DNA from 3 places in the Arthrobacter sp. LAR12-1-1.1 genome. Region 2 is predicted to be linked to each of the others. Evidence: riboswitches for the same ligand, from Rfam matches in the RefSeq annotation. Region 2 holds a riboswitch; each other region holds the start of a gene.
The links. A riboswitch is a leader RNA that binds a small molecule or an ion and turns the genes downstream of it on or off. The one in region 2 is predicted to bind S-adenosylmethionine.
Positions count from the first base shown of each region.

Region 1 (3,265 bases), on a different contig from region 2:
TGCGGCGTCGACAAGTGGGTTGCGGCCGGGCACGCGGGGCCCTCCGGACCCGCCAGGCTCGCGTCCCTGCGCCGGCTGCTGGGCACGGATCCGCGGCTGGAAGCGCAGGAAACCAAGGAACTGGGCACCGTTTCCTAAGCCCGCCCGGCAACAGGGCCTGCGGCGCCGTGCCGCGGCCTCCCGCCCGGCGGCCCGGTTTGACGGTAGTTTGGAACCATGAGCCAACCCGCTTCGAGCTACAACGATGACCTGCGCCTTGCCCATGTACTGGCAGATTCGGTCGATTCCCAGACCATGAGCCGCTTTAAGGCGCTCGACCTTCGGATCGAGACGAAGCCGGACCTCACGCCCGTGACCGATGCCGACAAGTCCGCCGAAGAGGCCATCCGCGGCCAGCTCTCCCGGTCCCGTCCGCGCGACGCGGTCCTGGGCGAAGAATTCGGCAGCTCGGGCCACGGCTCCCGCCGCTGGATCATTGACCCGATCGATGGCACCAAGAACTTTGTCCGCGGCGTCCCGGTCTGGGCCACCCTGATCGCCCTCGTCGATGAGGGCGAGCCGGTGGTCGGCGTCGTCAGCGCACCGGCACTGGGCAAGCGCTGGTGGGCCGCCAAGGGTGCGGGCGCCTACACGGGCCGCTCGCTCGCCGCCGCCACTCGGCTGAAAGTATCCAACGTCTCCAAGCTCGAGGACGCCTCGCTGTCCTACTCCAGCCTTGGCGGCTGGAAGGAACGCGGGAACCTGGACGAGTTCCTGGGCCTCACCGAGGAAGTGTGGCGTACCCGCGCCTACGGTGACTTCTGGTCGTACTGCCTCGTGGCCGAGGGGGCTGTGGACATCGCCTGCGAACCCGAGCTGAACCTCTACGACATGGCCGCGCTGGTTCCGATCGTGACCGAGGCCGGCGGCCGCTTCACGTCGCTCGAGGGCGAGGACGGCCCCTTCGGCGGCAACGCCCTCGCCACCAATTCGATCCTCCACTCGGAAGTCCTCAAGCGGCTCAACCCCGGACTCGACGACCTCCTCTAGGCTCAATCACGGCGCAATCGAACAAACTGCGGCGGCAGCCCCCACCCGGGGCCTGCCGCCGCTTTTTGTTCGACGAACATGCGTTTTTCGCACGTAACAATCCGCTTCACAATCGCTGGCCGTCTTTTCCCCGGCTGCGCGGATGTCCTACGCTCGATGCAGGTCACGAGTGCCAGCGCTAAACCCCGGTTTGCTGGCCGGCAACCCTCCAGACGCGGTGGGGTGCCCCGGGTGACGACCTGGCCGGTCCGGAACGGACCCGGCAAGCGCGGATTCCCATGATGTGGGGTCCTGGTCGAGTGAGGTCCCATGACAACTGCCATTTTTCCCGCAGCCCCCGAATTCCACGCCGCTGCGGCCCGCCCGCTGGCCGCCGTCACCGGCGCCGAAATCCAGGCCCCGCTGATCACCGGCGGCCACGCCCGCTACGCCAACCTCGACTACGGCGCCTCCGCCCCGGCACTGTCCGTCGTCTCGGCCTACCTGAACGAAATCCTGCCGTACTACGCGAGCGTGCACCGCGGCGCCGGCTACGCTTCGCAGATCAGCACGTCCGTCTACGAGAACGCCCGGGACATCGTGCGGGACTTCGTGGGCGGCCGGCCGGACGATTCGGTGATCTTCACCCGCAACACCACCGATTCCCTGAACCTGCTGGCCGGCTGCCTGCCGCTCCGCGACGGACGGCCGGTGGGCGAGGTCCTCTACCTCGACATCGAGCACCACGCCAACCTCCTGCCCTGGCAGAACGTCCCGCACCGCAGCGTCGTGGCCGCCCCCACCCTCGCGGCCACTGTGGACCGCCTGCGGGACGAGCTCGCCCGCGGCGGCGTGAGTCTGCTGGCCGTCACCGGCGCTTCCAATGTCACCGGGGAGATCCTGCCGATCCGGACTCTTGCCGCACTGGCGCACGAGTACGGCGCCAGGATCGTCGTCGACGCCGCGCAGCTGGCCCCGCACCGGCGGATCGACATCGCCGCGGACGACGTCGACTACCTCGCCTTCTCGGGGCACAAGCTTTACGCCCCGTTCGGCGCCGGCGTGCTGGTGGGGCGGACGGACTGGCTCGACGCCGGCACCCCGCACCTGGCCGGCGGCGGCGCGGTCCGGGACGCCCGGCTCGACTCCGTCAGCTGGACCACCGGACCCGCCCGGCACGAGGGCGGCTCGCCGAACGTCCTCGGCGCGGCCGCCCTGGCCCGCGCCACCCAAGTGATCGCGGCCCTGGACCCGGAGCAGTGGCAGGCCCACGAGGACGCCATCCGGTCCTTCCTCGTCGAGGGTCTGCACGGCATTGACGGCGTGACCGTTCACCGGATCTTTGCCGATTCGACTCCCGCTTCTTCCCCCGGAGTCGATCTACCGGGCACCGGCACCATCGGCGTCGTGAACTTTTCGGTGGAAGGCTACGACGCCGGGCTGGTGGCCGCCTACCTGTCGGCCGAACACGGCATTGGCCTGCGCGACGGCCGCTTCTGCGCCCACCCGCTGCTCAAGCGGCTCGGCCTGCCTGCAGGCTCCCTGCGCGCCAGCTTCGGCCTCGGCTCACGGCTGGAGGACGCCGAGCGCCTGTTGGCCGGCCTGCAGCAGCTGCGGCAAACGGGACTCGGCTGGGACTACGTGGTGGACGCCGGCCGCTGGGTGCCGGCCAACGATACCCGCAGCTACCCTCACTGGGCGCCGAACACCCCGGGCACCGCTGGTGCCGCGCCGTGCACGGAGGACTAGGCACGGCGGACTAAGCAGGTGTACTAACCCGAGGCAGGATCAGGACCCCAGCGCCGGTGCGGTAAATTCGAAAGGTATCTGAAACCAGCAGGACCTTCCCGAAGGAGATCGCACGTGGCAAGCGGCGGACCCCAACTGCACAGTAGCTCCAAACTGCACAGTGGTTCCAAACTGCACAGTGGCCCCAAACTGCACAGTGAACGTCGCCAGGAACTCGGACAAAGCTTCCAGGACGGCGGGGAGCACTATGAACGCGTCCGCCCTAGCTATCCGCAGGAGTCGGCCGACTGGCTGATTCCGGCGGGGGCCAAGGACGCCGCGGACATTGGCGCCGGCACCGGAAAGTTCACGGCGCTTCTGGCAGAACGTGGACTGCGCACGGTGGCTGTTGACCCCTCAGCGGACATGCTCGAGCAGTTGCGCCGGACCCTGCCCGGTGTCACCGCCATCGAGAGCAGTGCCGAGAAGACGGGCCTGGAGCCAGAGACGTTCGATCTCGTCACGGTCG
Region 1 covers NZ_JBEGIG010000012.1:666,636-669,900, reverse strand. The annotation lists gene rsgA (ribosome small subunit-dependent GTPase A) at 1-138, shown strand, start outside; gene hisN (histidinol-phosphatase) at 217-1,029, shown strand; SAM riboswitch class IV at 1,191-1,304, shown strand; gene MRBLAR12_RS11145 (aminotransferase class V-fold PLP-dependent enzyme) at 1,339-2,757, shown strand; gene MRBLAR12_RS11140 (class I SAM-dependent methyltransferase) at 2,911-3,265, shown strand, end outside.
Region 1: linked by a shared signal. The riboswitch ahead of MRBLAR12_RS11145 (aminotransferase class V-fold PLP-dependent enzyme) and the one ahead of metX (homoserine O-acetyltransferase MetX) in region 2 are both predicted to bind S-adenosylmethionine.

Region 2 (3,265 bases):
GCTTGCCGAAGACAAGGGTGGCGGCGGAGGCGTAGAGGAAGAATTCGTACCACTCAACCACCGTGCCGGCCATGGAGGCCGTGACTACCTTCTTCAGGCCGGACGATTTGACGTCCGTTTCTTCAGCGCGCCTCGCGGCGTTTTCCGTACTCATCGTGACTCCTTCGGTGTCTCCGTCGACACCCTGTGGACCATTGGGCTGAGGACGCCCGTGATGTAGGGCACATGGCGTCATTCCCCATGAGTATGGACGCTCCCGCCCTGAGCATCAACGGCCATTAGTGCAGAGCGCGTCTGCAAAAATGCACAACCGATGTGGTCTAGTGGCCGAAGAAGGCCTCCCGCAGCTGGGCGCTGAGCTGGCCGATTTCGGTCAGGAAGCCGTCGTGGCCGATCGGCGCTTCAATGATGTGCAGTTCCGGGCCGCCCGGCAAGGCCTCGGCCAGTTGACGGGACTGGGCCGGGAAATACAGGCGGTCCGAGTCCACGGCCGCCACCAGGAACTCTGCGGTGGCCGGAGCCAGGGCCTCCCCGAGGCTTCCGCGCCCCCGGCAGACATCGTGGCTCATGAGGGCTTCGGTGATGGCGATGTAGCTGTTCGCGTCAAAGCGCCGGACCAGTTTGCTGCCCTGGTGGTCCAGGTAGCTTTCCACCTGGTAGCGCCCGCGTCCGGCCAGCGACCCGGCTTCCAGGGTCGCCTCGGACTCCTGGGCGTTCCGGCCAAACCGGCCGTCCAGTTCGGCCGCCGAGCGGTAGGTGATGTGCGCGATGCGGCGGGCGAGGGCGAGACCTGCTTCGGGTTCCGGGCCGCCGTAGTAATTTCCGCCGTTGAAATGGGGGTCCTGGCGGATGGCCAGGGTCTGGGCCTGCGCGAAGGCAATCTGTTCGGCCGTGCTGCTGGCGCCGACGGAAATCACGGCGCAGCGCCGGACCCGGCCGGGGAACGTGACGGCCCATTCGAGTGCGCGCGCGCCGCCGAGTGAGCCGCCCAGCACGGCATACCAGCTGCCGATGCCCAGGGCGTCGGCCAGCCGCGCCTCGGCAGCGGCGGTGTCCCGCAGGGTGACGAGCGGGAACCGCGATCCCCAGGGGCGCCCGTCGGGGGCCGGGGTGGAGGGTCCCGTGGAACCGTGGCAGCCGCCCAGGATGTTGATTGAAACGACGAAGTACTTGTCAGTGTCCACGGGAGCCCCGGGTCCGGCGAGCTGTTCCCACCAGCCGGGTTCCTCGCTGTCGCCGCGGGTCACGTGCGTGTCGCCGGTCAGGGCGTGTTCTATGAGGACGGCGTTGGAGGCGTCCGCGTTCAGGGTCCCCCACGTCTCGTAGGCGAGGACCACATCGGGCAGCGGAATCCCTGATTCGAGCTGCAGGTCGCCGATCCGGACGTACTGGACGGTCCCGTCCGGGTTGCGGGATGGCTTGGTTTCGGGAGCACCCGTGCGGGTGACGGCAATCGTCATGTGAGGACCTATCTTCGCGCTTGCCTGCCGTCAGCTGACCGGCAGGCCAGGTCTTCACCCGGGGCACCCCGCCGCAATAGGAGGGTTGCCGGCCAGCAAGCCGGGGCTGTCACTGGCACTCATGACCTGGTACGAGTCTACGAAACAGGGGGCGGAAATCACGAAGATTGTGACTTCCATGTGACAGCCCGGCGGCCGGCCGTCCCGTCGAGGGGACACCGGCCGCCGGCCGCCCTGCTTGCCTAGGCGCCCTTGGCCGCGCGGAATCCGGCGTCGAGGTCCGCGAGGATGTCGTCGATGTGTTCCAGGCCCACCGAAAGCCGCACCAGCCCAGGATTGACGCCGGCGATCGCCTGCTGTTCGGGCGAGAGCTGGCTGTGGGTGGTCGACGCCGGGTGGATTACCAGGGAACGGACATCGCCGATGTTCGCGACGTGCGAGTGCAGTTCGAGCGCATCGACGAACCGCTTGCCGGCCTCGGCTCCCCCGGCGATGTTGAACGCCACGACGGCGCCGGTCCCCTTGGGCCCGTACTTGCGGCCTCGCTCGTACCAGGGGCTGGACGGCAGCCCGGCGTAGGCGACCGATTCGACGTCGTCCCTTGCCTCCAGCCAGTGCGCCACCTTGGTGGCGTTGGCCACGTGGCGTTCGACCCGCAGGCTCAGCGTTTCGATGCCCTGGGCGATGAGGAAGGCGTTGAACGGGGAAACGGCGGAGCCGAGGTCGCGCAGGAGCTGGACGCGGGCCTTGAGGATGTAGGAAAGGTTCGCGCCCAGCGCCCCCTCCGCACCGAGATCGCGGGCGTAAACCAGGCCGTTGTAGGTAGGGTCCGGGGTGTTGAAACCGGGGAACCGCTCCGGGTCCTTGCCGAAGTCGAAGTTGCCGGAGTCCACGATCACGCCGGCGATCGCGGCGCCATGGCCGCCGAGGTACTTGGTGGCGGAGTGGACCACGATGTCCGCGCCCCACTCGATGGGCCGGATCAGGTACGGGGTGGAGAGCGTGTTGTCGACGATCAGCGGCACCCCGGCCTCGTGCGCCACATCGGAGATGCCCTCGATGTCCAGGACGTCCTGGCGGGGGTTGGAGACCACTTCGCCGAAGAACAGCTTGGTGTTGGACCGGACGGCGTCCCGCCACTGGTCCAGGTTGTCCGGGTCCTCCACGAAGGTCACGGAGATGCCGAATTTCTTCAGCGTGTGGGCGAGCAGGTTGTAGGTTCCGCCGTAGAGGCTGGGGCTGGCCACCACATGGTCCCCGGCCTCGGCGACGTTGAGGATCGCGAAGGTCTCCGCGGCCTGGCCGGAGCTGAGCAGCAGGGCCGCGAGGCCGCCTTCCAGGCTGGCCACGCGCTGCTCGACGGCGTCCTGCGTGGGGTTGCCGATCCGGGTGTAGATGGGGGCGAGTTCGGCGAGTGCGAAGCGGTTGGCGGCGCTTTCGGCGCTGGGGAACACGAACGACGTCGTCTGGTAGATGGGCAGGGACCGCGCGCCGGTGGCGCTGTCCGGCTCCTGGCCGGCGTGGATCTGGCGGGTTTCGAAGGACCAGGCGTTGGACATTGATGCTCCTCAAAGGGACCGGGCACAGCACCGGCCAGGGCTTTGGGCCCGGACCGGCACAGGCGCCGCGCTTGCCCTCCGGCGGGCGCCGGACGGCCAGGTCTTCACCCGGGGCACCCCACCGCGATACGAGGGTTGCCGGCCAGCAAGCCGGGGCTGTGCGCTGGCACTCATGACCTGGCTTCAGTGTAGGAATGGCGGCGGAGCCCTGGATAGCTTTGTGACGAAGATGAAGACGGTTGCCGT
Region 2 covers NZ_JBEGIG010000034.1:310,272-313,536, reverse strand. The annotation lists gene MRBLAR12_RS17485 (MFS transporter) at 1-154, opposite strand, end outside; gene metX (homoserine O-acetyltransferase MetX) at 321-1,460, opposite strand; SAM riboswitch class IV at 1,472-1,587, opposite strand; gene MRBLAR12_RS17475 (bifunctional o-acetylhomoserine/o-acetylserine sulfhydrylase) at 1,703-3,019, opposite strand; SAM riboswitch class IV at 3,082-3,197, opposite strand.

Region 3 (3,265 bases), on a different contig from region 2:
CGACGCCAGCTCACGGCCGAACTCAACGCCCTGTTCGCCACCATCGAATAGTGCGGCCAGGCCGGTGCTGCACGGCAGGCGCCGCTGATACTCACCGGTTTTGCGGCCAGGGACCGCAGTAACGACGGCGGTTTGTGGGAACACGCCGTCCTCCGGCCTCAAAGGTGGGGAGACTCAGCGACTGCGTGAGCACACCGTTCTGCCGGGCCGCGCTTCACCCCAGGGCGTCCGCGGGAACCGCCGGGCACCGCCGGAACGAGGCCGGGTTGAACGCCGGGAGCATGAACGTGGCCAGCACGGCGTCGAGCATTTCCGGGGCCCAGGTGCTGTTCTCTCCCAGGGTCGCGCAGACGCCCAGTACCACGGGGGTTCCGTCCGCGCGGCGGCGAATCCGGACCTGGACCGGCCCGGTCAGCCCGAGCGTGCGGACGGCGGCCAGGCCCAGCTTCCGCACGTCCCCGGCCTGGCTCGCCGGCACCCTGCGGCTGACTTCGTCGCTGCCGGCGTGTCCATACGGGGTCCTGGTCTTCTCGAGGACCACCGCCACCGGCGCCATCGCGTTGCGTGCCGGAGTGCCGAACACCAGGCACACGTAGTCGGCGCCCGGGACAAACTCCTGGACAAGTTGCCCCGCCGGCATGTTCTTCCAGCTAACCGAGGCGGTTCCGGCCAGCACGTGGACACCATGGGAGCCTTTGAAGACCCGCGGCTTGACCACCACGGGCCCGGTGAGGGAGGCGAGGGATGCCGGCGCGGCGGCGAGGTCGCCCGGAACCGCGAACTGGGGCACCGGAATCCCGGCTGCCTGCAACGCCCAGGTGGTAAACAGCTGGTCGTTGGCGAGGGCCACCGCGGCGGGGTCGCCCACGATGATCCGCACGTCCTGGGCGAAACCGGCACGGGCCGCGGCCAGGACCGGAAGTTCCACAGTCAGGGTCGGAATGATGACGTTGATGGCTTCACGGTCCACCAGCCGGCGCAGGTCCAGGATCATGTCCGGGTCCGTCGCCGGCAGGAGCCTGACCGCGGCCGCGGCGGGGGCATCCTCCGCCTGGCGGGAGTCGGCGCGGGCGTCGGAGCCGAGATACGGGAGTCCGCGGGCTTCGAGCTGGGCCGCGACGGTCCGGCCGGCGGCGCTTGCTATCCCGGTAACCAGTATGCGCGGGCCCACAATTGCTCCATTCCGCCGTCACCGGCCGGGCCATGGCTGTAGCTCCGACGGTTCCGGCCACTGATTCACAGACAACTTGTTTTGATGGACAGACGGCTCGATTCACGGACAGCCCGAATAACCTGAGAATCCGGCCGACACGTCGGCCATGTCCTCCAGTAGACGGCGAATCGTCCGCGCACACACGAGTGGGCTGTACCCGAAATTGGAGCCCGCCACTACTCGGCCGCGCCCCGCCCCACGCTGGGCCCGGCCGGCGCCAGCGCCTGGGCGTGGCCCGGTTACGGAACATGACGACGACGGCGGTGCGGGCCGGCGTCGTAGGTGTTACGTTTTTGGGGAGTAATGAGAACCGGTGCCAAGCCCTGACTGGCCGGTCGGCAACCCTCCCTTTTCGCGGCGGGGTGCCTCAGGTGAATACTCGGCAATCGAGAATTCGAGCTGCAAGCGTGAAAGAGGAGATCCGTCGTGCCCCCCACGTCAACACCCGCGGTACCCGAAATACTCAGCACCACAGCACGCAGTGCACCACCTGCCGGCGAGGAAAGACTGGCCTACCGGCTGTTCACCGGCACGGATGACCGCGCCTTTTGTGAGCGCGTGTCCGCCGCCCTGGCCGAGGGCTATGTCCTGCACGGAAGCCCCGCCGCCACCTTCAACGGCAGCACCGTGATCGTGGCGCAGGCGCTGGTCCTGCCGGCCGCGATTGCGAGCGCGGACGCCGCCGTGGCCAATGCAGTCGATGAGCTCGATGCCGACGAGATTGACGCTGTTGGGGCATTCGAGGGCCACGCATGAGCTACGCCGGAGACCTCAGCCCCCATGAGGCGTGGGCCAAGCTGGAGGCTGGAGCCCTCCTGGTGGATGTCCGGACCGAGGGCGAATGGGCCCACATCGGCATCCCGGACACGACGTCCGCGGGCGGAAAGCGGAACGATCCGCTTTTCATCCAGTGGAACCTCGCCGGCGGCGTACCGAACCCGCACTTCGTGGAACAGCTAAGGCGAGAGGCACCGGAGGACTCCGCCGTCGAACTGGTGTTCCTTTGCCGCTCCGGTGTCCGCTCGATCGCCGCCGCGACGGCCGCGACGGCCGCCGGATACACCTCGTACAACGTTCTTGAGGGCTTCGAAGGCGAGACCGACCGTTTTGGCGACCGCACCGTCAACGGCTGGAAGAACCGCGGCCTGCCCACCAACCTTGGAAAGATCTGATGACTTTCAATCCCGACGCCGCCGGCTGGGCCGCCGACACCCAGGCTGTCCGCGGCGGCCTTGACCGCACCGGCTTCCAGGAAACCACCGAGCCGATCTTCCTCAACTCCGGATTCGTCTACGAGTCCGCGGCCGCCGCCGAGCGTGCCTTCACCGGGGAAGACGAGCGCTTCGTCTACTCCCGCTACGGCAATCCGTCCGTCGCCACGTTCCAGGAGCGGCTCCGGCTGCTCGAGGGAACCGAGGCGTGTTTTGCGACGGCGTCCGGCATGTCCGCCGTCTTCACCGCGCTGGGCGCGCTGTTGGCTGCCGGCGACCGCGTAGTCGCAGCCCGCTCGCTGTTCGGCTCGTGCTTTGTGATCCTCAACGAGATCCTGCCGCGCTGGGGTGTCGAGACGGTCTTCGTGGACGGCCCGGACCTGGAACAATGGCGCTCTGCCCTGTCCGAGCCGGCCACGGCGGTATTCTTCGAGTCGCCGTCGAACCCCATGCAGGAAATCGTGGACATCGCCGCGGTGAGCGAACTGGCGCATGCGGCCGGGGCCACGGTGGTGGTCGACAACGTCTTCGCCACCCCGCTGCTGCAGCGCTGCGGAGAGCTCGGCGCGGACGTGGTGGTCTACTCCGGCACCAAGCACATCGACGGCCAGGGCCGCGTGCTCGGCGGGGCGATCCTGGGCACCAAGGAATTCATCGACGGGCCCGTCAAGCAGCTCATGCGGCACACCGGTCCGGCGCTCTCGGCCTTCAATGCCTGGGTGCTCACCAAGGGCCTGGAGACCATGGCCCTGCGCGTCAACCATTCCTCGGCCTCCGCCCTGCGGCTGGCCGAATGGCTCGAGGGACAGCCTGCGGTCAGCTGGGTCAAGTACCCGCTGCT
Region 3 covers NZ_JBEGIG010000078.1:139,848-143,112, forward strand. The annotation lists gene MRBLAR12_RS22740 (aminodeoxychorismate lyase) at 1-51, shown strand, start outside; gene MRBLAR12_RS22745 (hypothetical protein) at 215-1,171, opposite strand; SAM riboswitch class IV at 1,513-1,627, shown strand; gene MRBLAR12_RS22750 (DUF1737 domain-containing protein) at 1,640-1,969, shown strand; gene MRBLAR12_RS22755 (rhodanese-like domain-containing protein) at 1,966-2,385, shown strand; gene MRBLAR12_RS22760 (O-succinylhomoserine sulfhydrylase) at 2,385-3,265, shown strand, end outside.
Region 3: linked by a shared signal. The riboswitch ahead of MRBLAR12_RS22750 (DUF1737 domain-containing protein) and the one ahead of metX (homoserine O-acetyltransferase MetX) in region 2 are both predicted to bind S-adenosylmethionine.